3 regions of the Streptomyces sp. RLA012 genome follow, and region 1 is predicted to be linked to each of the others. Evidence: riboswitches for the same ligand, from Rfam matches in the RefSeq annotation. Region 1 holds a riboswitch; each other region holds the start of a gene.
What was found. Region 1 has a riboswitch for S-adenosylmethionine ahead of RV986_RS09045 (putative leader peptide). Riboswitches for the same ligand answer to the same signal wherever they lie in the genome.
Positions count from the first base shown of each region.

Region 1 (10,555 bases):
CACGGGCTCGCCACCGCCGACCTCACCCGGCGGTCCGGGGCGTCGGACTGGGACGTGTCCCAGGTCCTCAGCCACCTGGGCAGCGGCGCCGAGATCGGCCTGGCCTCGCTGGAGGGTGCGCTGAACGGCAGCGGGCCCAAGGACGGCGACTTCAACAAGTCGGTGTGGGCGCGCTGGGACGCGATGACCCCCGTCGAGCGCGCCGAGGGCTTCGTGACCGCCAACGAGGCACTGGTACGCGGCTACGAGGCGCTCGACGCGGGGGCCCGCGGAGAACTCCGGGTCGATCTCGGCTTCCTGCCGGCGCCCGTGGACGTCGCGACGGTGGCGGGCCTGCGGCTCGGCGAATTCACCCACCACACCTGGGACGTGGAGGTGGCCTTCGACCGCACGGCGGCCCTGGCACCCGCCGCGGTCGAACCGCTCCTCGACCAGGCCGGCCTGCTCATAGGCTTCCTCGGCAAGGCCGACGCCCTCGGTGGACGCCACGCCCGCCTCGCGGTCCGCACCATCTCCCCGCCGCGCTCCTTCGGACTCGACCTGGGCGACGCGGTGGCCCTCACCGACGAACCGGCCGAGCCCGACGCCGTCCTGAGCGCACCCGCCGAGTGGTGGCTGCGCCTCGTCACCGGCCGCCACGCCGCCGCCCACACCCCGGCCGGGGTGACCCTCAGGGGCGACACCCTCACGCTGGACGACCTGCGGCGGGTCTTCCCCGGCTTCTGACCCGCCGTGCTGTACGGGCGCCCTGTACGGGCAAGCTGTACAGGCGGGCTTGTACAGGCGGGCCGGGTCACCGCCTGCGCCCGGGCTACTTGCTCAGCCCCTCGGGGGTCACTTCACCCTCCAGGGGCGTCCCGGGGTCCGCGCCGGGCTCCGGTACGGGTGGCAACAAGTCGTGCAGCGCCTCGTACCGCTGTGCGCAGGCCGTCTGGGCGATGGCCTGCGAGACGGCGTCGGCCAGCGGACCCGTGGACTCGCGCAACAGGCGGCGCGCCTTGTCGGTGAGGGCCACCTCGATGCCGCGCCGGTCCCCGCACGCCGAGCGCCTGGTGATCAGGCCCGCGTGCTGCAGGCAGGCCACCTGATACGTCAGCCGTGTCTTGGGGCGGCCGAGCAACTCCGCGATCCTTGTCATCCGCAGGCTGGAGCCGGGCTGGTCGGCCAGCAGGCACAGCACCAGGAACTCGTCGTGCGTGACATCGAGGCTGTCCTTGACGCGGGCACGCAACTGCTGCTCGATCGCCCCGGCCGCCGCCAGCAGGCGCATCCAGGCCCGCAGCGGGGCGGGCAGCAGCTCGCCGTCGCCCGTCGGCTCATGTTCGGGCAGATCAGCGGGGGTGGATGAGTCGGCCATGGTGTCACAGTCTACCGGTTGTCCAAATTTGAAGAACCGGCTAGCGTGGGGTCATCCAAATTTGGATGATCGACGTTGTCCCCGTAGTCCCCGGGTGCCGCGCGCTTCCCTGTGTCGCACCTTCGTGCGTCGTAACACCGTGGGTCGTCTCACCGCTGTGCACCGCTCGTAACCGTCTGGAGAACACTCATGACCGTCGCTGTCGAAACCGGCCTGTGGCAGCTCGACTCCGCCCGTACCACCGTCGCGATCAAGCACAAGACGATGTGGGGCATGGTCACCGTGAAGGGCACCTTCACCGGCGTCACCGGAGAGGGCGAGGTACAGCCCGACGGGACCGCCAGTGGCACCATCACCATCGATGTCGCGTCCCTGGACACCAAGAACGCCAAGCGGGACAAGCACCTCCGTTCCGCCGACCTCTTCGACGCGGACCGGCACCCCACGATCACCTTCGCCGCCCGTAACGCCGCTCCCGGCGCGGACGACACCGTCGAGATCGGCGGACAGCTGACCGTGCGCGGTATCAGCCGGCCGCAGCCCGTCACCGGCCGGGTGACCGAGGCGAGCGCCGACACCGTCACCCTCACCGCGGAGTTCACCGTGGACCGCGACCAGTTCGACATGGGCTGGAACCAGATGGGGATGCTCCGCGGCCTGACCACCGTCATCGGCACGCTCGTCTTCACCCGCGCCAAGGCCTGAGCCGGCCCGCCGCCAGCGCGGCGGCAGACAGCGCTCGTCCGGCTCCACGGTCCGCCGGATGCGGCGGCCGATGCCGCGCAGCTGCAGCTCTCCTCGTCGGTCGGCCAGTGCGGCTGCGGCGGTGTTCCCCTGTGCGCGGCGATCCCCGCCGGGATCCCGGGGACGTCCGGCTGACCGGCTGACCGGCTTACCGGTTGTCCCCGGGAGGGCGCGGAAGAGTGCGGAAGAGTGCGGATCAGTTCGGCAGGGTTCGGCAAGGCCTCCGTCGCACCGTGGTGCGGAAGGCCGGGTGGGTGCCGAGTCGACGTACGTAGTCCTGGAGATGCCGGTACGGGAAGAGGGCGTCCGGCGCGTCGAGTTGGGTGAGGGCCACCCAGAGGTCGACGTCCGCGGCCGTCAGCTCGTCGCCCAACGCGTAGGTCCGCGAGGCGAGTTGCCGGTCCAGTGACTCAAGTGCCGCCGCCCGCGTCTCCGGCCGCGCGGCCGAGGTGACGTCCCGGTCGAGACGGTCACGGAAGGCGTCGATGTCCGCGGCGAGCGCCGGTGGGTGCAGCCGGGGGAGACGGGCGTCGTCGCGGCACGGCAGCAGCCCGGCGAGGTCGTGCAGGATGTCGGGCGTGTGGTTGCTCACGATACGTCCGCTCCAGCGGTCGCACAGCGCGGGCACGGTGAGCGGACCGTCGTAGTGGTGCCAGGTGGCCTCGTACGCGCCGCGCAGTGCGGCGAACGAGTCGGAGGCCCCGGTTGTCTCGCCTGTCTCCGTTGTCTCTCCTGCCCCCGCCGTCTCGGCTGTCTTGGTGGGGAGCTCCAGCAGTGTCGTGGCGACCGACTCCTGCAGACCCAGCAGATCGAGGGTGATCGAGACGCGCAGCGAGCAGGGACAGCCCTCGGAGAGGTACAGCTGATAACGGTGCGGCGCCGGGTAGAACCCGCCGGCCAGGCCCACGCCGATCCGGCTGTGGACGCGGTGCGGGCGAGCCGGTGCGGCGGCGCCCCGCAGGCCCGCGCCAACCACCCCCGGAACGCGCGTGGTTGACGTACACGTGCCGGAGGTACCTGCGGTCGAACTGAGCGAAACTGTCTCGGGCATGACTCTCCTGGGAACGACGAAGCCCCGGCCACCTCGTGGGCGACAGCGAACGAAGAGGACGAAGGGGGCGAGGGGAGGCGAGGGGAGTGACTGCGCTGACGTACGGAGGGACCGGTCCGGATCGTGAGACACGACGGACCGGACGGATCTAGTACGCGCTGGAGACCCGCTGCAGATCGATATGCAGACGCCTCGTCAGACCGTTCGTGCCCTTCCCGGTCATTCCCACCGCTCCCATGTCCGGGGCTCGCGAGAAGCGAGACCACGCTTGCCCCGCCGCTCCGGCGGGACCCGGTCGTCACCCGGGGCACCCCGTCGCGGTGGAAGGGTTGCCTGTCAGCGGGCCGGGGCCGATAACCGCGTCGTACGGGAAATCCCGTGCGACGGGCGCTGACGATCGTGACCGTCCTCGTCAGTCTCCGTGCGGTGCGTGTAGGCGTCAAGAAGGCCTGTGCGCGGTCTCACGACGTGGTCATTCGGGCCGGTGAGCGTTGACAAGCACCAGGGGCCATGCCTAACTTACGCCGCATTGGACCGGAACGACTCCGGTGCACGTGAGGCCCCACGGGGCGGAATGGTGACGGTGACCGCGATGTACGCAGCCGAGGGGACGACCGCTCCGCGGTGTCACGGCTGCCCCGGCGCCGCACTGTGTTGTACCAACCGCCGCGCCCGCTGTCTCTGTCAGGCCTGACCGCTTCCGCCTGCGAGGCATCGAGCCTCCGAACGGCCGAATCTCCGAACGGCCGAAACTCCTCCACGAACCGCGACCGAACCGCGACCGAACCTCGGACGTTCACCGTCTGAGGCGGGGACGTTCGACGTCCGAACCTCTGGCCGTCACCGTCGCTCCGGCACGCCGTCGAGGAGATTCCCCCTCCGTACCCGCCGTATCTCCGTATCTCCGTACCTCCTGACATCCGTCTGTCCCCGCGCGCACTGTCGTCGTCGTCCGGGCCGCGGCGGGGTGTCCGCATTCGTTGGAGCCCTCCATGAGTGAATCCCTGGGCTCCGCCGTGCCGTTGAGCACGGCGGAGCCTCGACCGGCGGTGGCGCAGCGCGTACTGCCGCTGCGCCACCCGGGCCGCTGGATCGCCTCGGCGATCGTGCTGGTCGTGGTCGCCCAGATCGTCCACGGGCTGGCGACCAACCCCTTCTTCCAGTGGGACCGCTTCCCGTACTGGTTCCTGCGGCCGACGATCCTCGACGGGTTGCTCATCACCCTCGAAGTGACCGCCTACAGCGCCCTGTTGGGGCTGCTCGGCGGCATCCTGCTCGCCCTGGGCAGGCTCTCCGGGAGTCCGGTCCTGCGCGCGGTGAGCTGGGTGTACATCTGGCTGTTCCGCTCGGTGCCGCTCATCGTCGTACTCCTCTTCCTGTACAACTTCAGCGCGCTCTACCAGACGCTGAGCCTCGGCGTCCCGTTCGGCCCCGCCTTCTTCACCTTCGACGAGTCCCGGCTCGCCACCGACATGGTGGTCGCGGTCGTCGGACTGAGCCTCAACGAGGCGGCGTACGCGGCCGAAGTGGTGCGCGGCGGGATCCTCTCCGTCGACCAGGGCCAGCACGAGGCGGCCTCGGCGCTCGGGCTGCCGAAGGGCTATCAGTTCACGAGGATCGTGTTCCCGCAGGCGCTGCGCTCCATCACCCCGAACTACGTCAACCAGCTGATCGGCCTGATCAAGGGCACGTCGCTGGTCTTCTACGTCTCGTTGCTCGACCTCTTCGGCTCGGTGCAGAGCATGGGCAGCACCTACTCCGGCGACATCGTGCCGCTGCTGCTGGTCGCCACCGTCTGGTACCTGATTCTCACGAGTGTCGTCTCCGTCATCCAGTTCTACGTCGAGCGGTACTACTCGCGGGGCGCCCTGCGCACCCTCCCGCCGACCCCTTTGCAGAAGGTCCGCTCGGGTCTCCGTGACCTGCGGGCCCGGGTCCGCGAGGAGGCGGCGTCATGACGAACGAGACCTTGGACATACGTCCGGCCGCGGTCGAGGTCCACGACGTGCACAAGTGGTACGGGACCCAACGCGTCCTGAACGGCGTGGAGTTGACCGTACGTCCGGGAGAGGTCACCGTCGTCCTCGGACCGTCCGGGTCCGGCAAGTCCACGCTCCTCAGGGTGATCAACCATCTGGAGAAGCCCGAGATCGGCCATGTCAGCCTGAACGGCGAGCCGATCGGCGTCCGCCGGCACGGCAAGCGCAGCGAGATGGGGGTCCCCCCGGCCGAAGGCTGGGGGAGGCTCAAGGAGCTGAGCGAGCGGGCCATCCGGGTCCAGCGCAGCCGCATCGGCTTCGTGTTCCAGAACTTCAACCTGTTCCCGCATCTGACGGTGCTCGACAACGTCGCGGCGGCGCCGGTGGCCACCGGCAGGCTGGGCAAGCCCGAGGCCCAGGAGCTGGCACGCACCCTGCTGCGCCGGGTGGGACTCGCCGACAAGGCCGCCGCCTATCCCCGTCAGCTGTCGGGCGGGCAGCAGCAGCGGGTGGCGATCGCCCGCGCCCTCGCGCTACGGCCCGGCGTCATCCTCTTCGACGAGCCCACCTCCGCCCTCGACCCCGAGCTGGTCGGCGAGGTACTGGCCGTCATCAAGGACCTCGCCACCAGTGGTACCACCCTCCTCATCGTCACCCACGAGATCGGCTTCGCCCGTGAGGTCGCCGACCGGATCGTCTTCCTCGACGAGGGCCGGATCGTCGAACAGGGCCCGCCCGCCGAGGTGTTGGACCACCCGAAGCACGAACGGACCAGGGACTTCCTGAGCAAGGTCCTCTGAGCCCCCTCCCGTACAGCCCACCGCCACAGCCACCGTCACCGCTATCTCCATCACTGCCACCGCCAACGTGCCCATCGCCATCGCCATCCCCATACACCGAACAAGGACAGCCATGCGCACCCTCACCCTCCGCAGCAGACTCCTCCGTGGCCTCACCGTGTCCACCGCCGTCGCCACCCTCGCCACCGGGCTCGCCGCGTGCGGGGGCGAGAGCGACGCGGCCACCACCTCCGGCAGCGCCGCGGTCGGCACCGTCACCGTGGGCGCGCTCTCCAACGGCGCCGCCCAGCAGACCGACCTCAAGGTGTCCGAGGTCAAGTCCATCAGCGCCGAACTGCCCAAGTCGGTGGCGAAGAGCGGCACGTTGGTCGTAGGGGTCGGCGCCCTGCCCGCCGGTTCTCCGCCGCTGGCGTACGTGGGCCAGGACCAGAAGACCCTCACCGGCGCCGAACCCGACCTCGGCAGGCTGGTCGCCGCGGTCCTCGGGCTGAAGCCGGAGGTGAAGAACTCCACCTGGGAGAACCTGTTCGTCGGCATCGACAGTGGCAAGGTCGACGTCGCCTTCTCGAACGTCACCGACACCGAGGAGCGCAAGAAGAAGTACGAGTTCGCCTCCTACCGGCAGGACAACCTCGGCTTCGAGGTGCTGAAGAAGAGCACCTGGAACTTCGACGGCGACTACCGGAGCCTGGCCGGCCAGACCGTGTCCGTGGGCGCCGGCACCAACCAGGAGAAGCTGCTGCTGGAGTGGAAGGCCAAGCTGGCGAAGGAGGGCAAGAAGCTCACCGTCAAGTACTTCCAGGACAACAACAGCGTCTACCTCGCGCTGTCCAGCGGGAAGATCGACGCCTACTTCGGGCCCAACCCCGGTATCGCCTACCACATCACCCAGGTCGCCAAGACGCCCAACCCGACGCGCAACGCGGGCAAGTTCTCCGGCGCGGGAGCGACGCTCCAGGGTCTCATCGCGGCCACCGCGAAGAAGGACAGCGGGCTGGCCAAGCCGGTCGCGGACGCGATCAACCACCTGATCGAGAACGGCCAGTACGCGAAGTGGCTCGCCGCCTGGAACCTCTCCAACGAGGCCGTCGGCACCTCCCTGGTCAACCCGCCCGGCCTGCCGCTCGACAACTCCTGACCGCCTCGGGGGACCAGATCCGTTCCCGGACATCCGAACCGCTCCCCGGAGGCCCGACGCCACCATGTCCACCTTCGCCCGACCCAACCCGCAGCAGAGCCCGGCAGCGCCGCATCTCCTGGACAACCCCGCGTGGGCCGCGCTGACCGGCCCGCACGCCTCCTTCGCCGAGCGCGTCGGACGCGCCGCCCGCTACCCCCTGGACGTCTCCCCGTTCACCGCCCTCGCCGACCCGGCCGACCCACGCGCCTGGGACGACCTGGCCACGCTCGTCGGCCCCGGCACCGTCACACCCGTGACCGGGGTGCGGTCGGCCCCGGACGGATGGGAAACCGTGCAGCACGGCCAGGGCGTACAACTGGTCGACACCGCGCTGCACGCCCGGCCCGCCCCCGAGGCGGTGCGGCTCGGACCGGACGACGTCCCCGAGATCCTGGACCTGATCGCCCTGACCGAACCGGGTCCCTTCCTGCCCCGCACGGTGGAACTCGGCACCTACCTCGGCATCCGGCACGGCGGTCGTCTGATCGCCATGGCGGGCGAACGATTGCGCCTACCCGGCTGGACGGAGATCAGCGCCGTCTGCACCGCCCCGGACCACCGCGGCAAGGGCCTGGCCACCCGGCTGGTCCGCGCGGTCGCGGCCGGCATCAGGGAGCGCGGAGACACGCCCTTCCTGCACGCCTCCGCCACCAACACCGGCGCGATCCGGCTCTACGAGTCGATCGGCTTCACCCTGCGCCGCCACTCGCAGTTCCTGCTGGTCCGAACTCCGGGCGCGCAGCAGGAACAGACGGCGTAGACAGGCCGTTGTGTTGAACGGATACATGATGTCGGCGCGGCCCCGGGCCCGCCGGGACGCAAGGGCGGAGGTGACGGACGTGCGCACAGGGTCCGATCTCCGCGTCATGGTGCTCGCCCCGCGCCGCCGCGTTCATCTCCACTCCCGGCCGCACATCGATCTGCAGCGCGTGGCCGGCGCGCTCTGTCGTCCCTGACCTGTCACCCCGCCGCCGCGCCCTCCCTGCCGAGGGCCGCGCTCTCGTACGGTCGATCAGGAAGGCCCCCTTTCGTGTCCCCATCATCTTCATCCTCATCTTCACCCTCACCCTCGCTGTCCGCTTCCTCACCTTTGGCTCCTTCGTCCCCCCTTCTGCACCTCGCCGTCGCGCTCGACGGCGCCGGCTGGCACCCGGCCGCCTGGCGTGAGCCGGTGGCCCGACCCCGCGATCTGCTCACCGCCGCGTACTGGACGGACCTGATCAGCGAGGCCGAGCGCGGTCTGCTCGACTTCGTGACCATCGAGGACGCCCTCGGACCGCAGTCCTCACGCCCCACCGAGCCGGACGGCCGCACCGACCAGGTGCGCGGCCGACTGGACGCCGTCCTCATCGCCGCCCGGGTCGCCCCGCTGACCAGCCACATAGGCCTGGTCCCGACCGTGGTGGCCACGCACACCGAGCCGTTCCACATCTCCAAGGCGATCGCGACCCTCGACTACGTGAGCACGGGACGTGCGGGCGTACGGGTGCAGGTGTCGGCGCGCCCGCACGACGCCGCGCACTTCGGCCGCCGTACGTTCCCGCCGTTGCGGATCGAGGTCCTGGGCAGCCCGGCCCTGCGGGAGCTGATCGTGGATCTCTTCGACGAGGCCGCGGACTACGTGGAAGTGGTGCGCCGGCTCTGGGACAGCTGGGAGGACGGCGCGGAGATCCGGGACGTCGCCACCGGCCGCTTCGTCGACCGCGACAAACTGCACTACATCGACTTCGAGGGCAAGCACTTCAGCGTCAAGGGCCCCTCGATCACCCCCCGCCCACCGCAGGGCCAGCCGCTCGTCAGCGCCCTGGCCCACGAGACGGCGACGGGTGCCCCGTTCCGGCTGCTGGGCCGCTCCACCGACGTCGGGTACATCACCCCGCACAACACCGAGCAGGCACATGCCATCGCCGCCGCGGTCCGCGCGGAGCAGACCGCGGCGGGGCGTGCCGACCAACCCCTGCACCTCTTCGGCGACCTGGTGGTGTTCCTGGACGACGACCCGGCCGCCGCCGTGGCCCGCCGTGAGCGTCTCGACGCCCTCGCCGGCTATCCGTACACCAGCGACGCGCGGATCTTCACCGGCACACCCGTACAACTGGCGGACCTCCTGCAGGAGTTGGGCTCGGCCGGACTGACGGGCTTCCGGCTGCGTCCCGCCGTCGTCGGGCACGACCTGCCCGCGATCACCAGGGGCCTCGTGCCCGAACTCCAGCGCCGCGGCGCCTTCCGGCAGTCGTACGAGGCAGACACCCTGCGTGGGCTGCTCGGACTCTCCCGCCCCGCCAACCGCTACGCCGCCACCGCCTGAGCCGGAGGGATCCCACTCATGAGCAGCACAGCACAGGACAAGCCCCTCAAGCAGATCCACCTCGCGGCCCACTTCCCCGGCGTCAACAACACCACCGTGTGGAGCGACCCCGAGGCCGGCAGCCATATCGAGTTCAGCTCCTTCGCCCGCTTCGCGCGCACCGCCGAACGCGCCAAGTTCGACTTCCTGTTCCTCGCCGAAGGACTGCGGCTGCGCGAACAGGGCGGCAAGATCTACGACCTGGACGTCGTCGGACGCCCCGACACCTTCACGATCCTCACCGCGCTCGCCGCCGTCACCGAACACCTCGGCCTGACCGGCACCATCAACTCCACCTTCAACGAGCCCTACGAGGTGGCGCGCCAGTTCGCCAGCCTCGACCACCTCTCCGGCGGCCGCGCCGCCTGGAACGTGGTCACCTCCTGGGACGCCTTCACCGGCGAGAACTTCCGCCGCGGCGGCTTCCTCCCGCAGGAGGAGCGCTACTCCCGGGCCAAGGAGTTCCTGACCACCGCGGGTGAGCTCTTCGACTCCTGGCGCGGGGACGAGATCGTCGCCGACCAGCGGACCGGCACCTTCCTGCGCGACGCGAAGGCCGGAGCCTTTGTGCACCAGGGCCAACACTTCGACATCCAGGGGCAGTTCAACGTCCCGCGCAGTCCGCAGGGACGCCCGGTCATCTTCCAGGCGGGGGACTCCGAGGAGGGACGGGAGTTCGCCGCCTCCACCGCCGACGCGATCTTCAGCCGGTACGCCACCCTCAAGGAGGGCCAGGCGTTCTACACGGACGTCAAGGGCCGTCTCGCCCGGTACGGCCGTTCGCGTGACCAGCTGCTGATCCTGCCCGCCGCCACCTTCGTCCTCGGCGACACGGACGCCGAGGCGGAGGAACTGTCCCGCGAGGTGCGCCGTCAGCAGGTCAGCGGGGCCACCGCCATCAAGCACCTGGAGTTCGTCTGGAACCGTGACCTGTCCGCGTACGACCCCGACGGCCCGCTCCCCGACATCGACCCGGACCTCGGCGAACACACCATCGCCCGTGGCCGCGCCCAGGTCAGGATGTACCGCGACCCGCTGGCCACCGCCCGCGAATGGCGCGAGCTCGCGGCGGCGAACAAGTGGTCCATCCGCGACCT
Region 1 is NZ_JBWDPA010000002.1:1,904,545-1,915,099, reverse strand. It holds gene RV986_RS09065 (maleylpyruvate isomerase family mycothiol-dependent enzyme) at 1-726, shown strand, start outside; gene RV986_RS09060 (MarR family winged helix-turn-helix transcriptional regulator) at 812-1,357, opposite strand; gene RV986_RS09055 (YceI family protein) at 1,547-2,062, shown strand; gene RV986_RS09050 (glutathione S-transferase C-terminal domain-containing protein) at 2,298-3,077, opposite strand; gene RV986_RS09045 (putative leader peptide) at 3,301-3,375, opposite strand; SAM riboswitch class IV at 3,412-3,557, opposite strand; gene RV986_RS09040 (amino acid ABC transporter permease) at 4,145-5,110, shown strand; gene RV986_RS09035 (amino acid ABC transporter ATP-binding protein) at 5,107-5,931, shown strand; gene RV986_RS09030 (ABC transporter substrate-binding protein) at 6,044-7,069, shown strand; gene RV986_RS09025 (GNAT family N-acetyltransferase) at 7,134-7,871, shown strand; gene RV986_RS09020 (putative leader peptide) at 7,897-8,067, shown strand; gene RV986_RS09015 (LLM class flavin-dependent oxidoreductase) at 8,202-9,419, shown strand; gene RV986_RS09010 (NtaA/DmoA family FMN-dependent monooxygenase) at 9,438-10,555, shown strand, end outside.

Region 2 (10,555 bases), 6.3 Mb from region 1:
CCCGCAGCGCGCCCTCGACGGCCCCGGCCCGCTTCCCGTGGTCGCCGACGGCCCGGTAGAAGTCGTTCAGCCGGACCTCGCCCCAGCGGTCGGCGATCAGCCGGCAGGCCATCCAGCCGCCCTCGTACGCCCGCGCCAGCTGCGCCGCGTCCCCGGTGAACCCGAAGTCCTCGTCGTCCGGCAGGGCGGCCGGCACCCGCCCGTCCAGCACGGCCCGGTCCAGCTCCGGCGCCACCTGGGGCGCCGCCCGACCGCTGCCGCGGTAGCCGACCCAGTCCGCGTACCCCTCGGACAGCCACAGGGGCGTGGCCGCGGTGGTGTGGGCGCGGGAGGCGACGTGCGTCGCCTCGTGGGTGAGCACGACCTGCTTGCCGAAGTCGCCGAGGACGCCGTACGCCTCGGGGTTGACGATGATCCGGTCCGCGGGCGCCTTCGCGGAGCCGCCCGCCTCCCCGGTGGTGACCGCCGCGATCCCCCGGTAGCCGGACGCGGGCGCGCCGAGCAGCCCCGCCATGCCCTCCAGCGACTTCGGTACGAGCACGACGACGTGCCCCGACCAGTCCGTGCCCCAGGCCGACGACACGGCGGGCACGGCGTGGTCCGCGAGGGCGGCGTACGCGCGCAGGCTCTCGCCGGACTGCCCGACCCCCAGGACCAGGCTGTGCGTGCCCCGTACGACCGTCACCGCCCCCTGCTCCCACAACTGCTGGCCGGCCTTCTCGGCGGGCTTGTCGGAGGCGACGCGCCAGGTGCCGCCGCCGCGTACCAGGCGCAGGGTGCGGGCGGCGGTGACGGGCGCCCTGTCGTAGCCCTGGATGCGGTAGCGCAGCTCGGCCCGGGCGGTGGCCCGGTCACCGGAGCGGTGCAGGTCCGTCAGACGGTAGGACCAGGCGGCCAGCGGGACGGCACGCAGCCGCGTGAACTCCACGACCGGGCCGGACGGCTCCTCGGTGGCCCGGTACGCGGACTCGTCCCGGTCCAGGACCGCGGCGGCCCGCCGGTCGAGGACCCGCTGCACCTCGGCGGACGCGGTGCCCGACACCGGCTGCCCGCCACAGCCGGACAGCACCGCGACCAGCAGCACCAGGGAACACAGCAGCGCACTCCCCGCCCGCGACGCACGCCCTCGACCAGCCACGTTCCCGATCGTACGGGCCCCGGACCGGGCGGTCAGACCCTCGTCACGGAGGAGACCGGCATCATGCCCACCGGGTCGTAGCGCACCGGCGCGCCCGGATACGGCGCGTGGATCACCTGCCCGTTGCCCACGTACATCGCGACATGGCTGGCGTCGGACCGGTAGGTGACCAGGTCACCGGGCTGCGCCTGGGAGAGCGGCACCTGCCGCCCGGCGTACCGCTGTTCCTGCGAGGTGCGCGGCAGACCGACCCCGGCCTGCCCGTACGACCACTGCATGAGGCCCGAACAGTCGAAGCCGCCGGGCCCGTTGGCGCCCCACACATACGGGCGGCCGAGCGCGGAGCGGGCCGCGGCGAGGGCGGCGGCCGCGCGGCCCGAGGCGGGAGCGGCGCTGCCGAGCTCGGGGATCCCGGAGCGTCCCGAGCGGGAGGTCCGGTCGTAGGCGGCGCGCTCGGCGGACGGCAGCGAGTTGAGCAGATGCCGGGCCTTGGCCAGTTTTCGCTCCACGGTCCGCTTGTGCTGGGCGACGGCCCTCGTGCTCTTCTCCAGCTCGGCGAGTTTGACGGTCGCCTCCTCGCGCTCCTGGGCGAGGTCGCGCATGGCGAGCTGGAGGTCCTTGAGTTCGCCTGCCTGGTGGACGTTGATCCGGTCGAGCGCGGCGGCCTTGTCGAGGTACTCGGCGGGGTCGTCGGAGAAGAGCAGCGCCAGGGAGGGGTCGAGGCCGCCCGCCCGGTACTGCGCCCCGGCGAGCGAACCGAGCGCGTCCCGCATGGTGTTGATGCGCTCCTGCTGCCGGGCGATCCGGTCCTGCGCCGTGCTCACCTCCTTGCGCAGCACGTCGGCGTGTTCGTCGGCCTTGTTGAACGCCTCGGTGGCCTTCTCCGCCTGGGTGTACAGGCGGTCGACCTCGGCCCGGGTGTCGTCCTGCGGTGCTGCGGCGGCCGGTACGGCCCCGAGGGCGGCGGCCGCGACGGACACCAGCCCTACGACCCCGACGACCCCTACGACTCTGACGGCGATGCCCGCGATGCCGGCGGCGCTGGCGCCCCGGTCGAACCCGGACGGTGGACGGCGGCGATGGGACCCCACGAGTAGCCGCTCTCCCTTCCGCTGGCGGTCCCCCGGAGTTGGGGGAAACGCCGCAGACAGTAGCCGTGCGACTACGCACCGGCCAAAGACCCGCGCGGGTGCACAACACTGCGCCCCGCCGGAGACGCAGGTCACCGACGGGGCGTGGGGTCAGCGGGAGTTATCGCGATTCGCCCGTTCGGGCGGCGTGGCGAGGCGGACTTCGGAGGGTTCGGGGAGCCGGATCAGACCCGGACGCCGAACTGGAACGCTCCGCCGATGGTGCTCATCGACTCGTAGCGCACGACCGTCCCGGTGCGCGGGGCGTGCAGCACCTGGCCGTTGCCCGCGTAGAGACCGACGTGGTGCAGGTCGCCGAAGAAGAACACCAGGTCGCCGACCTGCAGATCGCTCTGCGAGTAGATGCGGGTGCCGGTGTTGGCCTGCGACTCCGAGGTGCGGGGGATGGAGACACCGGCCTGGGCGTACGCCCAGGAGGTGAAGCCGGAGCAGTCGAAGGAGCTGGGGCCGGAGGCGCCGTAGACGTAGGGCGTGCCGATCTTGCTCTGGCCGGCCGCGAACGCGGCGCCGGCCCGACCTGAGGCCGGCGTGCCGGAACCGTTGAGGACGGTGCGCTCGCTGGCGCGGGTGGCGCGGGACTGCGCCGCGTCGAGGTCCGCCTTCTCCTTGGCCGTCAGGGAGTTGAGGAGTTCCCGCGCCGCGGCGAGCTTGCCCTGGACTTCCTGCTTCTTCTTCTTGAGTTCCGCACGGGTGGAGGAGAGGTCCTTCAGCTTCGCCGAGGCTTCCTGGCGCTGCTGGGCGATCTCGCGCTGCTTCGCCTGGACCTTCTTCAGCGCCTCGACCTGCTGACCGCTCAGCTGGTCCATCGTGGACGCCTTGTCGAGGTAGTCGTCCGGGTCCGAGGAGAGGAAGAGCGCCACGGAGGGGTCGATGCCGCCGGTGCGGTACTGGGCGCTGGCCATCGAACCGAGGCCGTCGCGCAGGGCGTTGAGCTCGTCCTGACCGCGGGCCACGTTGTCCTGCAGGGCGCTGATCTGCTTCTCCAGCTTGTCCTGCTTCTCCTGGGCGCCGTCCAGCGCCTCGGTGGCCTGCTCGGTCTCCTCGTAGAGCTTGTCGACCTTGGACTTGACCTCGTCCTTGCTCGGCTTCTCGCTGGGTGCGGCGTTGGCGGCGTTGGCGCTGAGGACAACGGCAGCGGCTGCGGCGGTGGTGAGCACGGTCACACGGGTGCGGCTCGGCTGCTTGGGTCGACGGTGGGACGCCACGAAGGCGAGCTCCTTCTTCCTCCAGCCGCCTGCCGAAACGCCGACGGGCGGTGTCCCCCCGCCGTCACTCCCAATGAGCGATCACCCGAGCGGAGGTTCGAGCCCAGACCCTAGTGACCCTCCTGTGATCAGTTCAAATCCAAACCTGAAAATTCTTTGTCACCGAGCGCATTCTTTACACTCAACTCACATGCAGTGATGTGAAGCTGACGCTACGTTGCGTGAAGGTTTCGCCAATTAGGGCATCACGCCCGCACGTTACGCATGGGATGTGTGGGACTTTTGGGACAAATGGTGCGAGCTGCCGCGCCCTCGGCATTCGCCGGTTCAACCGCGATTTTCAGCCGCGCGAAAAGCGCTTGAGAAGCACCGCGGAGGCGACCGGGCGGGCGCCCGCCCTGGCGATCCCGTCGGCCACCTCACGGTCCGTGGAGACCACGATGACCGGCCGCCCGGGCGGCTCGGCGCGCACCAGCTGGCGGATCAACTCGTCCGCGGTGACACCCGGTTTGGAGAACAGCACCCGCACTCCGCGCGGCGGCGCGAGCAATACGGGCGCGGCCAGTTCGGCCCCGTCGAAGACACAGGTCACCTCGGCCCCGGTCTGCGCCGCGAGCTGCGACAGCTGCCCGAGCAGCCTGAGCCGCTGCTTCTCCAGCGGCATCTGCGGATAGCCGGTCTTGGTGACGTTGTAGCCGTCGACGACCAGATGCGCCTGCGGCAGCGCGAGCAGTTGGTCCAGGATCGCTGGATCATTTTCGGACAGTGCACGGGCGGCAATGTCCTTGGGTGTCATCTGTCCCGGTTCGACCGCGTCCACGGTCTCCGCCGGCCGTACGGACACCGGCGGCAGGGCGAGTTCACGCCGCAGCCCCTGTGCCGCGTCCAGCACGGTGTCGAGCAGCAGCCGTACGCGCATGTCCTCGACGCTGCGCCCCTCGCGCGCCGCCTTGCGGGTGGCCTCCAGGGCCGACTCGGCCTCCGAGAGCCGCGCCTTGAGCCGCCGGGTCTCGCTCTCGGCCGCGGACACCTGGGCCTGCCCCTCCGCCCGTACGGTGTCCATCTCGCCCTGCAGCTTGCGCAGCGCGGCCTCGCCCCGCTTGACGTCGCTGAGGGCGCCACGCAGCTTGCGATGAAGCGATTCCGCTTCCTTCTTCGCGGTCTCCAACTCCGTGCGCAACCGCTCGGTTTCGGCCTTGGTGTGCCCCCGCGCCCGGGCGAGCTCCTCGCGCAGCCGCTCCAGCTCGGCCCGGCTCTCCTCGCCGGCCCGCTCGGCGTCCGCCCGCAGGGCCTCCTCGCCCGCGGCGGTCACCAGCTTCACCCAGCCCGTGGGGCGCAGCACATAGGCCGCGGCCGCCACGTCCAGCGGGTCCGCGGCCGGGGGCGGCGCACCCGAGTCGAGGGCGCCGACCAGCTCCGGCTGCGCCTCTCTGAGCTTCTCGGCGATACGCTGCCTGAACAGCGGGTCGGTCTCCAGCGCGGCGGCCATGGCGTTACCGGCGAACTTCGCCCGCCGATTGGGTGCGAATCGGGCGTACTGCCGCAACTGTGCGGGGAGTTCGGCTACGGTCAGCCCACCGAACCCGTCGGACACGATCTGCACCACACGGCGGCGCACGGCGTCGGGCAGCGGCCGGTCGAGCACCTCAGCGGTGCCGTCGTCCGGCTCCCCGCCTGCGGTCTCCGCCATCCGTCACCCCAATGTCTGTGCGGGGCCCGCTCCCTCAGGAGCCGGCACCCGGCCTGTCCACCAGTTCCACCTGATCCACCGCATTGCACCAGCGACAGCGCACCGACTCGATGGTCTCACTGACCACCTCGCGCTCCTCCACGTTCGGCTCCCCGGCCAGGTCGAGGTGCACATACTCGACGACCTTGGACGAGCGGGTCACGTCGAATCGCGTGAGGTTGCCGCAGAGCGTGCAGCGCCAGCGGGTCTCGGCGGTCGGCAGGGGAACCGTCATATGGCAGTCGCTTTCCTTCTAGTGTCCGCCCAGCGCCCGTCTCTGGAACGTGTGGCTCGTTACCCTACGGCCTGGCGGGTACTCGACGCTCGGCCGTCCATGACGGCGAGGCACTCTGTGCGTATCGGTCCGGTTACGTCATGCTCTGTTCCATGATCAGCACGTGCGGCAGGGCGACGGGCAGGGCGGTGCGGGGGCAGTCCGCGCCGGTGACGTACGGGCTGATCGTGCTGTGCTGCCTGATTTTTCTGATCGGGCCGGCTTCTGGTCTCAATCCGACGTACGGCACCGGGGACGCGCTGCTGGTCGCCCAGCGGGCCTACTTCCGGCGCTGGGGCGTGATCCCCGCCGAGCTCTTCGACGGGAACCCGAGCGCCTGGCTCACCCCGGCGACAGGCCTGTTCATCCACGGCAGCTGGCTCCACCTCCTGGGCAACATGCTCTTCTTCTACGTCTTCGGAGCGATGACCGAGGAACGCATGGGCCACCTCGGGTTCGCCGTCTTCTACGTGGCCTGCGGATATCTGGCCCTGTTGGGCTACGCGATCGCGAACTCCGCCTCCGAGCAGAGTCTGGTCGGCGCGTCGGGGGCGATCTCCGCGGTCCTCGGAGCGTTCTTGTACCTGTTCCCCAGGGCCCGGGTGACCAGTCTCTTCCCGTTCCTCTTCTTCCTGCCGCTGCGCTTTCCCGCCTGGATCGTGCTGCCGTTCTGGGCGACCCTGCAGTGGGTGGCGGCGGGCCGCAGTCCCTCGGGGCCCGGTGTCGCCTATCTGGCCCACCTGGTGGGCTTCTCGCTGGGCTTCGTCTCCGCGTGGGTGCGGTTCGGGCGGGCGACTAGAGTGAAAACCCCAGCAGCGGCCCCCGAGGGAGAAAACCAGCCGTGATCACCGCGATCGTGCTCATCAAGACCAGCGTGGACCGGATCCCCGAGATCGCCGAGTCGATCGCCGCGCTGGACAGTGTCAGCGAGGTCTTCTCCGTCACCGGTACGTACGACCTGATCGCCATGGTCCGGGTGAAGGCCCACGACGACCTCGCGGACGTCATCCCCGGCAAGATCAGCAAGATCCCCGGCGTCGAGGCCACCGACACCCACGTCGCCTTCCGCACCTACTCCCAGCACGACCTCGAAGCCGCTTTCGCCATCGGCCTCGACAACTGACTCCCTGGTCCTCAACCGCGGGACCCGAGGCTTTCAGGGGCGCGGGGAACTGCGCGACAAGCCCCCACCGGCCGACAGCCGAAAGACTGCGGGCGGCCGGGGGAATCCGGGGCGCAGCCCCGGCCTCAGGGGCGCGGGGAACTGCGCAACCAGCCCCCACTCACCCGCAGACGAACAACCCGGGGCCGAGGGCGGAGCCCAGACCGCCTCAGGCCGTCGGCACGCAGCGGCCGTCCTGCGTGCGGTAGTTCCACTTCGCCCCGTCCCGCACCAGTTCCTTCACGGCCCGCACAAAGCGCTCCACGTGCTCGTCGGGCGTACCGGCCCCGAAGCTGACACGGATCGCGTTCAGCGACTTCTCCCCGGGCGCCGCCTCGGGCGCACCGCACTCGCCCTGCGTCTGCGGATCGCTCCCGAGCAGCGTGCGCACCAGCGGATGGGCGCAGAAGAGCCCGTCGCGCACCCCGATGCCGTACTCGGCGGAGAGCGCGGCGGCGAAGTGGGAGCTGTTCCAGCCCTCGACGACGAAGGAGATGACGCCCACGCGCGGAGCGTCGTCCCCGAAGAGGGACAGCACGCGCACCTCGGGCACCTCGGCCAGCCCCTCCCGCACCGCGCGGATCAGCTGCCGCTCACGTGCGACAAGCGTGTCGAAGCCCGCCTCCGTGAGGGCCTTGCAGGCGGAGGCGATGGAGTAGACGCCGATCACGTTCGGCGAACCGGCCTCGTGCCGGGCGGCACTCTCGTACCACTCCACGTCCACTCCCCCGTCCGTACGCCGCGTGACCTTGCGGCTGGCGCCGCCGCCCGCGAGGTACGGCTCGGCCTCGCGCAGCCAGTCGGCGCGCCCCGCGAGGACACCGGAGCCGAAGGGCGCGTACAGCTTGTGTCCGGAGAAGGCCACCCAGTCGACGTCCAGGTCGCGGACGGACACCGGGTGGTGCGGGGCGAGCTGCGCGGCGTCGAGGACGATACGGGCGCCGTGCGCGTGCGCGACGGCGGCCAGCTCGCGCACCGGCCACACCTCGCCGGTGACGTTCGAGGCGCCGGTCACACAGACGAGGGCCGGGCCGTGCGGGTCGCGCTCGGCGAGGGCGCGTTCCAGGGTGGTGACGGCCTGGTGCGGGGTGCGGGGCGCGTCGAGATAGGTGACCCGTGCGTCCTTCCACGGCAGCAGCGAGGCGTGGTGCTCGGTCTCGAAGACGAACACCTCGCAGTCGGCCGGAAGGGCGGCGGCGAGCAGGTTGAGCGAGTCGGTGGTGGAGCGGGTGAAGACGACCTGGTCGTCCTCCCGGCAGTCGAGGAACTCGGCGACGGTCCCGCGGGCGTTCTCGAAGAGGTCGGTGGACAGCTGCGAGAGGTACCCGGCGCCGCGGTGCACGCTGCCGTAGTACGGGGCGTACGCGGCGACGTCGTCCCAGACCCGCTGCAGGGCCGGGGCGCTGGCGGCGTAGTCGAGCGCGGCGTACGTGACGTCGCCGCCGGTGACGAGCGGGACGGTCACATCACGTCCCAGAACGGGCAGTGGGGCACAAACGGACTGGTCGGCGGCAGCGAGGGAGACAGACATGGCGAGCTCCTGTGAGAGGCAGGCGGAAGCACCGCGCGAGCCGGGTGCACGGGGGTACGGCGGTGGTACGGCTCAGCGCGGGAAAGAAAGGAAAAGGGTGTGCGGAAGCGGGGCTCTACGCCCTACCGCATTCGCTTGCTCACAGAAGGCTCCCTCGAACGACCAGGACCCCTGGGCTGTGTCCACTCGAAAGAGGGCGAGGGGTCCGCGCTTGCCGTAGACCTCGCTGCCTACGACCTGGTCTTCACCCGGGGCACCCCGCCACGGACGGAGGGTTGCCGGACAGCCGGCCGGGGCCTGATGGCTGTCGCTCATGACCTGATATCGCATCCTGCCACACGATCTTCCGACCGCAACCCCGCTGTCCGTATACCGGGACGACGGAGTTGCGGTCGGAGATCAGGGGCCTCGCCGGAGGCCTACGCCTGGCTGGCCGCCACCCAGCGCTCCAGCGTCCGTTCCGCCGCCCCGGAGTCGACGGCCTCCGCCGCCTTCGCCATCCCGGCCCGCAGCTGGTCCGTGAGCGGCGCGTCGGTCGGGGACAGCGCGACCAGGGCCGCCGCCGAGTTCAGGAGCACGGCGTCCCGTACGGGCCCCGTCCCGCCGCTGAGCAGCCGCCGGGCGACGTCCGCGTTGTACGAGGCGTCGGCCCCGCGCAGGGCCTGAACGGGGACGAGGTCGAGGCCGACGTCACGCGGGTCGAAGCGCTCCTCGGTGACCTTCCCGTCGCGGACGATCCAGACCTTCGACGTCGACGTGGTGGTCAGCTCGTCCAGCCCGTCGTCACCGCGGAACACGAGTGACGAATGGCCGCGCTCGGCGAAGACACCCGCCACGATCGGCGCCATCCGGGCGTCCGCGACCCCGACCGCCTGGGCCCGCACCCGCGCCGGATTCGTCAGCGGACCGAGAAAGTTGAACACCGTCCGGATCCCCAGCTGCCCCCGCGCCGCCGCCACATGGCGCAGCGCCGGATGGAACTTCACCGCGAAGCAGAAGGTGATCCCGGCCTCCTCGGCCACCTCGGCCACCCGCTTCGGCGTCAGCTGCAGATTGACGCCGAGCTGCTCCAGGACGTCCGAGGCACCGGACGCCGAGGACGCGGCCCGGTTGCCGTGCTTGACGACCTTGGCGCCGGTGCCGGCCACGACGATGGACGACATGGTGGAGATGTTCACCGTCTTCGCGCCGTCACCGCCCGTCCCGACGATGTCGACGGTCTCTCCGGGCACCTCGATCACATTGGCGTGCTCGTACATCGTGCGGACGAGGCCGGAGATCTCCTCGACGGTCTCGCCCTTGGCCCGCAGCGCCACCACAAAGCCGGCGATCTGTGCGTCCGTCGCCTCGCCGCTCATGATGCGGTCCATCGCCCAGGCCGTGTCGTCCGCGCTCTGGTCGCGGCCGTCGAGCAGGCCGTTCAGCACCTCGGGCCAGGAGCGGTCCGCCGTGGTGTCGCCTCCAGCGGGGTTCACAGCGCTCATGGTCGCTCCTGGGTTCGTAGAGGTACGCGGATGGACGTACGCAGACGGGCTCGCCCCCGCGTGCGGGGGTGGGTCCACCCTATCCAGCCGGGGGCACGGCAAAGAGCCCCCGTCCGGGCAATGGACGGAGGCTCTTGCCGTGGCGATCAGTGGCGACCGGTCAACCGGTCAAAGGATCAGTGGTGGCCGTGGCCGCTCGTGATCTCCTTGTACTCCTCGACCGTGGGCTTGGGGATCTGGTTGTCCTCCCCGTAGTAGCCCTCGCTGAGCTTGGCGCGGAGCTTCTCGGTGCCCTTGACCTTGCGCTCGACACCGTTCTCGTCGACCGTCGGGCCGATCTCGGCGGGCTGGTACTGCTCGTGCGCGGTGAGCGTGTGCAGGGCCTCGGGGCCGAGCGGCTCGTGCACCTCGATGAACTCACCGTGCGGCAGGCGCTTGATGATGCCCGACTCGCGGCCGTGCAGCACCTTGTCCCGGTCGCGGCGCTGGAGGCCAAGACAGACCCGCTTGGTGATCACGAACACGATGACCGGCAGAACGAAGAAGCCGATGCGCACGAACCAGGTGATCGAGTTGATCGACAGGTGGAAGTGCGTGGCCCAGATGTCGTTGCCGCCACCGATGAGCAGGACGAAGTACCAGCTGATCCAGGCGGCGCCGAACGCGGTCCGGGTCGGGACGTTGCGCGGGCGGTCCAGGATGTGGTGCTCGCGCTTGTCGCCGGTGACCCAGGACTCGATGAACGGGTAGACCGCGATCGCGACCAGGACCAGCGGGAAGATCACCAGCGGGATGAACACACCCAGGACGAGCGTGTGACCCCAGACGTTGATCTCCCAGCCCGGCATCACACGGATCAGGCCCTCGGAGAAGCCCATGTA
Region 2 is NZ_JBWDPA010000002.1:8,249,739-8,260,293, reverse strand. It holds gene RV986_RS37905 (hypothetical protein) at 1-1,138, opposite strand, end outside; gene RV986_RS37900 (C40 family peptidase) at 1,171-2,229, opposite strand; gene RV986_RS37895 (C40 family peptidase) at 2,454-3,494, opposite strand; gene RV986_RS37890 (NYN domain-containing protein) at 3,835-5,184, opposite strand; gene RV986_RS37885 (hypothetical protein) at 5,219-5,458, opposite strand; gene RV986_RS37880 (rhomboid family intramembrane serine protease) at 5,611-6,342, shown strand; gene RV986_RS37875 (Lrp/AsnC family transcriptional regulator) at 6,339-6,620, shown strand; gene RV986_RS37870 (aminotransferase class V-fold PLP-dependent enzyme) at 6,829-8,190, opposite strand; SAM riboswitch class IV at 8,393-8,509, opposite strand; gene trpD (anthranilate phosphoribosyltransferase) at 8,610-9,674, opposite strand; gene qcrB (cytochrome bc1 complex cytochrome b subunit) at 9,851-10,555, opposite strand, start outside.
Region 2: it holds a riboswitch for S-adenosylmethionine, as region 1 does, so the genes downstream of both, RV986_RS37870 (aminotransferase class V-fold PLP-dependent enzyme) here and RV986_RS09045 (putative leader peptide) in region 1, are expected to answer to the same signal.

Region 3 (10,555 bases), 4.4 Mb from region 1:
AGAACGGTCACCGTGAGCAGATCGGCACGTTCCTCGACTACGTCTACGACCGGCAGAACGTGCTCGCCTTCTCCCACGAGTACGACCTGCTGCCGGTCACCACGTCCGCGTCCGACGCGATGGCGGCCGACCGGAACGACGCGGAGCTCATGCCGTTCCTCGACGAGCTTCCCTCCGCCCGGCTCTACCCGGTCGGCAAGACCTCCTGGGCCGCCGTCAGCGCCGACATCAAGAAGCAGATCGGCAAGGCGGTGTCCCCGGACGGCAGCCCGTCCGGTGTGCTCGGGTCGCTCCAGCGGGCGGCGACGGCGGCGGACGGTGTGAGTGCGGGGCGGTGATGTCGGTGGCGGGGGATACGGTGCTGTGCCATGGACGAGCCGAATAGGCTGAGCGGGAGGGAGCAGGCGATCCTCGCCATGGAGCGGCGCGGGTTCGCGGGGCCCGGGGCCAAGGAGCGGGCGATACGCGAACAGCTGGGGCTGGCTCCCATCCGCTACTACCAACTCCTCAACGCCCTCCTCGACGACCCGCGGGCCCTGGCCCACGACCCGGTGACGGTGAACCGGTTGCGCCGGGTCAGGGAGTCCCGCCGAACAGAACGCTGACGCCGGCCCCGACGAGAAGTTCTTCGCCCCCGCCGCCCCTACCCTCCCCCAAGCTCTCGGCTTCGCTCGAGCAGGGGGGACCCCCCGTCATCCCTGGGGGCTCCGCCCCCAGACCCCCGAGATCGGCCTGAACGGCCTCGTCCTCAAACGCCGGACGGGCTGAGTGGCGCGGACCGGGGTGGAGATGGCTGCTGGGGTGGGTGGGGTGCGGCCTCCGGTCTTCTCCTCAAACGCCGGGTGAGCCGGGGTTCTCAGGGGCGCGGGGAACTGCGCGATCAGCCCCCACCGGCCCGCGGACAAGCAAACCCGGCGGGCGGGGGATTCGGGGCGGAGCCCCGCCGTGGGGGTGCGGGGAACTGCGCATGGATAGGGTCGGTGTATGGGCAGCCATTCGGAAACACCGGGATCCCCGGACGCCACGGAACCCTTGCCGACCTCGGAGACCTCGGAGACCTTGGAGACCCAGGCGATCCCGACGACCCCCGCGGGACGCGACGGTCTCGACGCCATCCTCACCCGGCCCGACCGGGCCGTCATCGCACTCGACTTCGACGGAACCCTCGCCCCCATCGTCGCCGACCCGGAACAGGCCCGCGCCCACCCCGCCGCGGTCCCCGCCCTCGCGGCCCTCGCCCCGAAGGTCGCCTCCGTCGCCGTCGTCACGGGCCGCCCGGCGGGCGTCGCGGTCCGCCACGGCGGCTTCGCGGGCGTCCCGGGTCTCGACCATCTCGTCGTCCTCGGCCACTACGGCGCCGAACGCTGGGACGCCCGCACCGGCACGGTCACCGCCCCCGCCCCGCACCCCGGCGTCGCCGCCGTCCGTGCCGAACTGCCCGGGGTCCTCGACGAGAACGGCGCCTGGCAGGGCACCTGGATCGAGGAGAAGGGCCGCGCCCTCGCCGTCCACACCCGCCGTGCGGCGGACCCGCAGGCCGCGTTCGAGGCCCTGCGCGAACCCCTCGCCGCACTCGCCACCCGGCACGGTCTGATCGTCGAACCCGGGCGGATGGTCCTCGAACTCCGTCCCCCGGGCATGGACAAGGGCGTCGCCCTCCTGGAGTACGTCCGCGAGGTCCACGCCGAAGCCGTCCTCTACGCAGGCGACGACCTCGGCGATCTCCCCGCCTTCGCCGCCGTCGAGAAACTCCGCTCGGACGGCGTCCCCGGGCTCCTCGTCTGCAGCGGCAGCTCCGAGGTCAGCGAACTGGCCGAACGCGCGGACCTGGTCGTCGACGGCCCCGCGGGAGTCGTACAGCTGCTGACGTCACTGGCGGCGAAGATCGACTGACGCCCCGCTCACACGTCTCCCGCCTGCTCCTGCCTGCTCCTCCTGCTCCTGCCTGCTCCTCCTGCTCCTCCTGCTCCTCCTGCTTCTTCTACTTCTTTTATTTCTTCCGCTCCTCCAACGCCCGCAGCTGCTCCAGGAACCACTGCGCCGGAGGCAACGCCGTAGCCGCCGCGGCGAGCCGTTTCGTGCGTTCGGCACGCTCCCCGCCCGACATCGACAACGCCTCGTGCAGCGCACGCGCGGTGCCGACCACGTCGTAGGGGTTCACCCCGACCGCGTCCTCGCCCAGCTCCTCGTACGCCCCCGCCTCCCGCGAGAGCACCAGCACGCAGCCCTCGTCGGAGACGACCGGCACCTCCTTGGCGACGAGGTTCATGCCGTCCCGGATGGGGTTGACGAGGGCGACGTCGGCCAGCCGGTACGCGGCCAGCGAGCGCGCGAAGTCGTCCTTGACGTGCAGGACGACCGGGGTCCAGTCCGGCGTCCCGTACTGGGAGTTGATCTCGGTCGCCACCCGCTGGACCTCGGCCGTGTAGTCGCGGTAGACGGCCAGGTCCTGGCGGGAGGGGTAGGCGAAGGCCACGTGGACGACGCGCTCGCGCCACTCCGGGTGGTCCTCCAGCAGCTGCCGGTACGCCAGCAGGCCTCGCACGATGTTCTTCGACAGCTCGGTCCGGTCGACCCGCACGATCGTCTTCCGGCCCTCCCCGATCTGCTCACGCAGTGTGGCCATCCGCTCGCCGACGTCCGCCTCGTGCGACCGCCGCCGCAGGAAGTCCGCGTCCGCCCCGAGCCCGTGCACGCCGATCCGGGTGTCGCCGAGTCCGCCGACGATCGCGGTGGCGCAGGCGGTGAACGCGTCCGCCCAGCGGTGGGTCAGGAAGCCGAGCCGGTCCGCGCCGAGCATGCCGCGCAGCACCTGTTCGGCGATGTCGTCGGGCAGCATCCGGAAGTAGTCGAGCGGCGCCCAGGGGGTGTGCGAGAAGTGGCCGATGCGCAGGTCGGGGCGGAGCTCCCGCAGCATGCCCGGCACCAGCGTCAGGTGGTAGTCCTGTACGACCACCACCGCGCCCGGCGCCGCCTCGTCGGCCAGCGCCTCGGCGAACGCGCGGTTGTACGCCTCGTACGACGCCCACTGGCGCCGGAACTCCACGTCGAAGACCGGCTCCAGCGGGGTCTGGTACAGCATGTGGTGGACGAACCACAGCACCGAGTTCGCGATGCCGTTGTACGCGTCCGCGTGTACGTCGGCGTCGATGTCCAGCATCCGTACGCCGTCCTCGCCGACCCCGCGCCGGACCGCCTCGCGGTCGCCGGCGCCGAGCGCCGCGCACACCCACAGGGCCCCCGCGTCCGGCCCGATCGCGGAGAGCCCCGAGACCAGCCCGCCCCCGCCGCGCCGGGCGCGCAGCGAGTCGTCGTCCTGGATCTCGTAGGTGATCGGCCCGCGGTTGGATGCGACGAGGATGCCGTGGGCGCCTTGCGTTGAAGCGGGGGAAGCCATGCCTCGAAACTTAGCCCCGCATGGAAACGCTCAAACGTTCCCTTCAGCCGTATGCCGTCCGCGGGTCGGTGGGGGTCGCTCGCGCCCACGCGGCGGAGCCGCATATGTGTCACAGCCCCGCGCCCCTTGCGGGGGTGCCTTACGCGGCCCTTCGCTTCTGGTACTCGGCGATTTCGGCCATCGGGGGACGTTCCTCCGTGTCGACCGAGTAGGTACGCGGCTCGAAACCGTCCCCGCTCCGTTCGAACTGGGTGAGCGCCGGACGGATGAGGTGGCCGCGGGCCAGCCGGAGCTGGGCGGTGCGGTAGATCGCGGCGGACATCCGGCCCAACGCCTGCCCGTCCTGGTGGCGGTGCTTGCGTACGCCCACGTCGACCTGGGCGAGCGCGTCCAGGCCCACCAGGTGCAGGGCGTCGACCAGCATGCCCAGCTCGATGCCGTAGCCGACGGGGAAGGGGAGCTGTTCGAGCAGGGAACGGCGGGCCGCGTACTCCCCGCCGAGCGGCTGCACGAAACCGGCCAGCTGCGGCCAGTGCATGTTGAGCAGCGGGCGGGCCATGAGTTCGGTGACCCGGCCGCCCTGACCGGCGGCACCGCCCAGCGGACGGTCGTACATTCCCTTGACGAGGTCCACGCCCGGCTCGGTGAGCAGCGGCCCCACGATCCCGGAGACGAAGTCCGACGAGAACTCCTTCAGGTCCGCGTCGATGAAACAGACGATGTCCCCGCTCGTCACCAGGAGCGAGCGCCACAGCACCTCGCCCTTGCCGGGCAGGGTCGGGATGCGCGGCAGGATCTCGTCCCGGTGCACCACGCGCGCGCCCGCCGCGGCGGCCACCTGCGAGGTGCGGTCGGTCGAGCCGGAGTCGACGACGACGATCTCGTCGACGAGGGGCACCTGCTGCATCAGGTCGTGGCGGATGACGGCGACGATCTCGCCGACCGTCTCCTCCTCGTTCAGCGCGGGCAGCACGACACTCACCGAGGAGCCCGTGACCCGTTTGGCGGCCATGAGTTTGTGGAGCGGGCGATCGGTCACGGACCAGGAGCGATTGCTCAGCCAGCGCTCGACTTCCTTCAGCACGGTCTGCGGCTCCTCACTGTCTGATCACCCGGTGTCACGGTGTGATCCATCTCGCGGTTCGGACGACTATCTCAACTGTCCTGGCCTTCGGTTACAGTCTTGAACAACGCGGATGACCATCGCATTGCGTAGATCGTTCCGCGCCGAAGACCAACAACCGAATACCGCTCATCCAGAGGGGCAGAGGGATACGGCCCGATGAAGCCCCGGCAACCCTCCGGTCGGTTCTTGTCACGTCGATGTGGCGAGGCTCCCGGCTCGGGAAGGTGCCAAATCCGTCTTACGGCGAAGTGCGTCGTGAGAAAGATGAGGAGAAAGGGCCTCGCCTCCATGGCTGCGCAGACTGTTGCAAGCACCACGAACTCCGTCCCGGACGACACCACCAGCGTAGACGGCGTCGATCTCGGACCCGCCGTCGCGCTTTCCTGCCGCGAGTGCGGCCACCGTGTGCCGCTCGGCCCGGTGTTCGCCTGCGAGGAGTGTTTCGGCCCGCTGGAGATCGCGTACGACTTCTCGGCCTACGAAACCGAAGAGCTCCGCAAGCGCATCGAAGCGGGCCCCGCGAACATCTGGCGGTACGCGGCGCTGCTCCCCGTCCCGGCCGACGTCGCCGACAAGCCGAACATCAACCCCGGCTGGACCAAGCTCGTCAAGGCCGACAACCTCGCCCGCGAACTGGGCGTCGAGGCCGGAAAGCTCTTCGTCAAGGACGACTCCGGCAACCCGACGCACTCCTTCAAGGACCGCGTCGTCGCCCAGGCCATCGAGGCCGCCCGCGCCTTCGACTTCACCACCCTCTCCTGCTCCTCCACCGGCAACCTCGCCGGCGCGGTCGGTGCCGCCGCCGCCCGGGCCGGCTTCCGCTCCTGCGTGTTCATCCCGCACGACCTGGAGCAGGGCAAGATCGTCATGGCCGCGATCTACGGCGGCGAGCTCGTCGGCATCGAGGGCAACTACGACGACGTGAACCGCTTCTGCTCCGAGCTGATCGGCGACCCGGCCGGCGAGGGCTGGGGCTTCGTCAACGTCAACCTGCGGCCGTACTACGCGGAGGGGTCCAAGACCCTCGCGTACGAGATCTGCGAGCAGCTCGGCTGGCGGCTCCCCGACCAGCTGGTCATCCCCATCGCCTCCGGCTCCCAGCTCACGAAGATCGACAAGGGCCTGCAGGAACTGATCAAGCTCGGGCTGGTCGAGGACAGGCCGTACAAGATCTTCGGTGCGCAGGCCGAGGGCTGCTCGCCGGTGTCCGTCGCCTACAAGGCCGGCCACGACGTCGTACGGCCCCAGAAGCCGAACACCATCGCCAAGTCGCTCGCCATCGGCAACCCCGCCGACGGACCGTATGTGCTGGACATCGCGCGGCGGACCGGCGGTGCCGTGGAGGACGTCAACGACGAGCAGGTCGTCGACGCGATCAAGTTGCTCGCGCGGACCGAGGGCATCTTCGCCGAGACCGCGGGCGGGGTGACGCTGGGGGTCACCAAGAAGCTGATCGACAACGGGCTGCTGGACCCGACACTGACCACCGTCGTCCTGAACACGGGTGACGGCCTCAAGACGCTGGACGCGGTGGCCGGTACGGGGCTGACGGCGACCATTCGTCCCAGCCTGGACTCCTTCCGAGAGGCCGGCCTCGCGTAAGGCCCGGCTCGGAAGACCAACAGCCCCGCGCCCCTCTGGGGTGCTACCCGACCGGAGGTCACAAGGAATGAGCGTCAACGTCCGCATCCCCACCATCCTGCGCACCTACACCGGTGGCAAGGCCGAGGTGACAGCCGAGGGCGGGACCCTCGGGGAGGTCATCGCGGACCTGGAGAAGAACCACACCGGCATCGCCGCACGCGTGCTGGACGACCAGGGCAAGCTGCGCCGGTTCGTCAACGTGTACGTGAACGACGACGACGTCCGCTTCGAGCAGGGTCTGGAGACGACGACGCCGGACGGCGCGGGCGTCTCGATCATCCCGGCCGTCGCCGGTGGCTGACCGTCAGGCGCGCCGTTACCCAGGGTGAGATCATTACCCTTGGTAATGCCAATCACTGTGAGTTCATCGAATTGCCCCCTCCGTGAGAGAAACGGAGGGGGCAATTCTGCATGGTTGAGCACGGTACAGTTGGGGAACCCGCTCCACTTCGCGTACCGGGCGCATATGAGTTCGCGCCCGAAGTCCGACAAGAAGTAGCCAAAGTACCCCGCATCTTTGAGCCTTATACGGCTTTTATGGGGCCCGACTTGCCCTAAATCTTTGCAAATTCTCCCTATATTTCCGATCAGTCGTGCCCTGAATTCTCGTCCGATTGACCTGTTGCAGACGGCAGTTGGACAGATACATTCAGCCGCGGTCGACGCGTTCCGGCGCACACCCCCAACCGTTGGGGGGTGGAGGTCTGACCCGGGTCCGCGAAGTGCGGTCCTGTGCAAGGGCCAGTAATAGGGGAGTTAGGCATGGCTCAGGGCACCGTCAAGTGGTTCAACGCGGAGAAGGGGTACGGCTTCATCGCGGTCGACGGTGGTGCGGATGTTTTCGTCCACTACAGCGCGATTCAGATGGACGGCTACCGCACCCTGGAAGAGGGTCAGCGGGTCGATTTCGAGATCTCGCAAGGCCAGAAAGGGCCGCAGGCGGACATGGTCCGGCTCGCGACCGGCTGAAGCACGCGCCGACTGACTGTTCGACGTGACGAAGGGCTCGTATCCCCCTGGGGGTACGAGCCCTTCGGTCTGTTGTTCGGCTGTCGGCGCGGGGCGCTCACCTGCGGATCAAGGGGAGGCGCTTGCACTCGGCAGGGGCGAGTGCTAATCATTGGCGTTAGCACTCTGAAGGTGAGAGTGATAACGAAGGACCGGGTCGGTGAGGCCCGCAGGCCAGGTGGTGCAAGGAACCACTGGGCAGGCAGGCCGTCCGTCGCGGGCGCCAGCGCGGTCCGGAGCAATCCACCCCAGTCCGGGAGGACCACTTCACATGGCCAAGATCATCGCGTTCGACGAGGAGGCACGGCGCGGTCTCGAGCGCGGGATGAACCAGCTCGCCGACGCCGTCAAGGTCACCCTTGGCCCCAAGGGCCGCAACGTCGTCCTCGAGAAGAAGTGGGGCGCCCCCACGATCACCAACGATGGTGTTTCCATCGCCAAGGAGATCGAGCTCGAGGACCCGTACGAGAAGATCGGCGCCGAGCTGGTCAAGGAAGTCGCCAAGAAGACGGACGACGTCGCCGGTGACGGTACGACCACCGCGACCGTTCTGGCGCAGGCGCTGGTCCGCGAGGGCCTTCGCAACGTAGCCGCCGGCGCCAACCCGATGGCCCTCAAGCGCGGTATCGAGAAGGCCGTCGAGGCCGTCTCCGGTGCCCTCCTTGAGCAGGCCAAGGATGTCGAGACCAAGGAGCAGATCGCTTCCACGGCCTCCATCTCCGCCGCCGACACCCAGATCGGCGAGCTCATCGCCGAGGCGATGGACAAGGTCGGCAAGGAAGGCGTCATCACCGTCGAGGAGTCCCAGACCTTCGGTCTGGAGCTGGAACTCACCGAGGGTATGCGCTTCGACAAGGGCTACATCTCGGCGTACTTCGCCACCGACATGGAGCGTATGGAGGCCGTCCTCGACGACCCGTACATCCTGATCGCCAACTCGAAGATCGCCAACGTCAAGGACCTGCTCCCGCTCCTGGAGAAGGTCATGCAGTCGGGCAAGCCGCTGCTGATCATCGCCGAGGACGTCGAGGGCGAGGCTCTGTCGACGCTGGTCGTCAACAAGATCCGTGGCACCTTCAAGTCCGTCGCCGTCAAGGCTCCGGGCTTCGGTGACCGCCGCAAGGCCATGCTCGGCGACATCGCCATCCTCACGGGCGGCGAGGTCATCTCCGAGGAGGTCGGCCTCAAGCTGGAGAACGCGGGTCTGGACCTGCTGGGCCGTGCCCGCAAGGTCGTCATCACCAAGGACGAGACCACGATCGTCGACGGCTCCGGCTCCGCCGACCAGGTCGCCGGCCGGGTCAACCAGATCCGCGCCGAGATCGAGAACTCGGACTCGGACTACGACCGCGAGAAGCTCCAGGAGCGCCTGGCGAAGCTGGCCGGCGGCGTGGCCGTCATCAAGGCCGGTGCCGCCACCGAGGTCGAGCTCAAGGAGCGCAAGCACCGCATCGAGGACGCCGTTCGCAACGCGAAGGCGGCCGTCGAGGAGGGCATCGTCGCCGGTGGTGGCGTGGCCCTCATCCAGGCCTCCTCGGTCTTCGAGAAGCTGGAGCTGACGGGTGACGAGGCGACCGGCGCCAACGCCGTGCGGCTCGCCCTGGAGGCCCCGCTCAAGCAGATCGCCGTCAACGGTGGTCTCGAGGGTGGCGTCATCGTCGAGAAGGTGCGCAACCTGCCCGTCGGCCACGGTCTGAACGCCGCGACCGGCGAGTACGTCGACATGATCGCCGAAGGCATCATCGACCCGGCGAAGGTCACGCGCTCTGCCCTGCAGAACGCCGCCTCCATCGCCGCGCTGTTCCTCACCACCGAGGCCGTCATCGCCGACAAGCCGGAGAAGGCCGCCGCGGGCGGCGCTCCGGGCGGCATGCCGGGCGGTGACATGGACTTCTGATCGACCTCTGGTTGATCACTGTCCTTCACGTTCCGAGGGCGGTACCCCCACTCCCAGGGGGTGCCGCCCTCGGGCGTGTCCAGGGTCACACGGGGGAGGCGGAGAGCGGCGGAATGCCTCGGCGGGCGGGTCGGTTGAGGCGGGGAGTGCGATACATGCACATGCACATATGTTCGAGAGTGCAGTAACCGCAGGTGCACCTGCGCGCGCTTCCTGTTTGACCGCCTGTTCGATATCTCCGACCTCTTCGAGGAGCCCCCACGTGCCGCTCGACGCCTCCGCCTCCCGCGCCGCCGAGATCCTGTCCCGCCCCGTCTCGCTGAACGGCCTGACCGTCCCGAACCGGATAGCGATGGCACCGATGACCCGGCAGTTCTCCCCGGGCGGCGTTCCCGGCGAGGACGTGGCCGGGTACTACGCCCGCCGCGCCGCCGCGGGCGTGGGCCTCATCGTCACCGAGGGCACCTACGTCGGCCATGACTCGGCCGGACAGAGCGACCGCATCCCGCGCTTCCACGGCGCGGAGCAGCTCGCGGGCTGGACGAAGGTCGCCGACGCGGTGCACGCGGCGGGCGGCGCGATCGTTCCGCAGCTGTGGCACATCGGCATGGTGCGTGAGGCGGGCGACCCGCCGTACACCGAGGCCCCCGCGGTCGGCCCGTCCGGCATCCGTCTCAACGGCACCGAGGGCACCGGCAAGGCCATGACCCTGGCCGACCTCGACGAGGTCGTCGCGGCCTTCGCCGAGGCCGCCGCCACCGCCGAACGCATCGGCTTCGACGGCGTCGAACTGCACGGCGCGCACGGCTATCTGATCGACCAGTTCCTGTGGGCGGGCACCAACCGCCGTACGGACGCCTACGGCGGTGACCCGGTCGCCCGTACGAAGTTCGCGACGGAGATCGTCGCGGCGGTCCGTGACTCGGTCTCGGCCGACTTCCCCGTCCTCTTCCGCTACTCCCAGTGGAAGTCGGACAACTATGACGCCCGGCTCGCCGAGACCCCGCAGGAGCTGGAGACCATCCTGACCCGGCTCGCCGCCGCCGGCGTCGACGCCTTCCACGCCTCCACCCGCCGCTACTGGCTCCCGGAGTTCGACGGCTCGGACCTGAACCTGGCGGGCTGGACCAAGAAGATCACCGGCAAGCCCACCATCACCGTCGGCTCGGTCGGCCTGGACGGCGACTTCATCAGGGGCTTCAGCGGCGAGGGCTCCCAGGTGGCGTCCCTCGACAACCTCCTCGACCGTCTGGAGCGCGACGAGTTCGACCTCGTCGCGGTCGGCCGGTCCCTTCTCCAGGACCCGGAGTGGGCGGCGAAGGTGCTGGACGGACGGCTGGAGGAGCTGGCGGCGTTCGACCCGAAGGCGATGAGCACGCTCAGCTGAGCCCCGGGCCGACCCGGCCTGTCCGAAATCGCATCCGGGCGATCACCCTCCCCGTCCCCAGGGGGTGATCGCCCGGCTGTTTCGTAGCACGCTGTT
Region 3 is NZ_JBWDPA010000002.1:6,304,004-6,314,558, forward strand. It holds gene RV986_RS29010 (extracellular solute-binding protein) at 1-338, shown strand, start outside; gene RV986_RS29015 (DUF3263 domain-containing protein) at 369-605, shown strand; gene otsB (trehalose-phosphatase) at 985-1,893, shown strand; gene RV986_RS29025 (alpha,alpha-trehalose-phosphate synthase (UDP-forming)) at 1,991-3,397, opposite strand; gene RV986_RS29030 (glucosyl-3-phosphoglycerate synthase) at 3,537-4,481, opposite strand; SAM riboswitch class I at 4,647-4,794, shown strand; gene thrC (threonine synthase) at 4,812-6,125, shown strand; gene RV986_RS29040 (MoaD/ThiS family protein) at 6,193-6,468, shown strand; gene RV986_RS29045 (cold-shock protein) at 6,930-7,136, shown strand; gene groL (chaperonin GroEL) at 7,447-9,072, shown strand; gene RV986_RS29055 (NADH:flavin oxidoreductase) at 9,335-10,459, shown strand.
Region 3: it holds a riboswitch for S-adenosylmethionine, as region 1 does, so the genes downstream of both, thrC (threonine synthase) here and RV986_RS09045 (putative leader peptide) in region 1, are expected to answer to the same signal.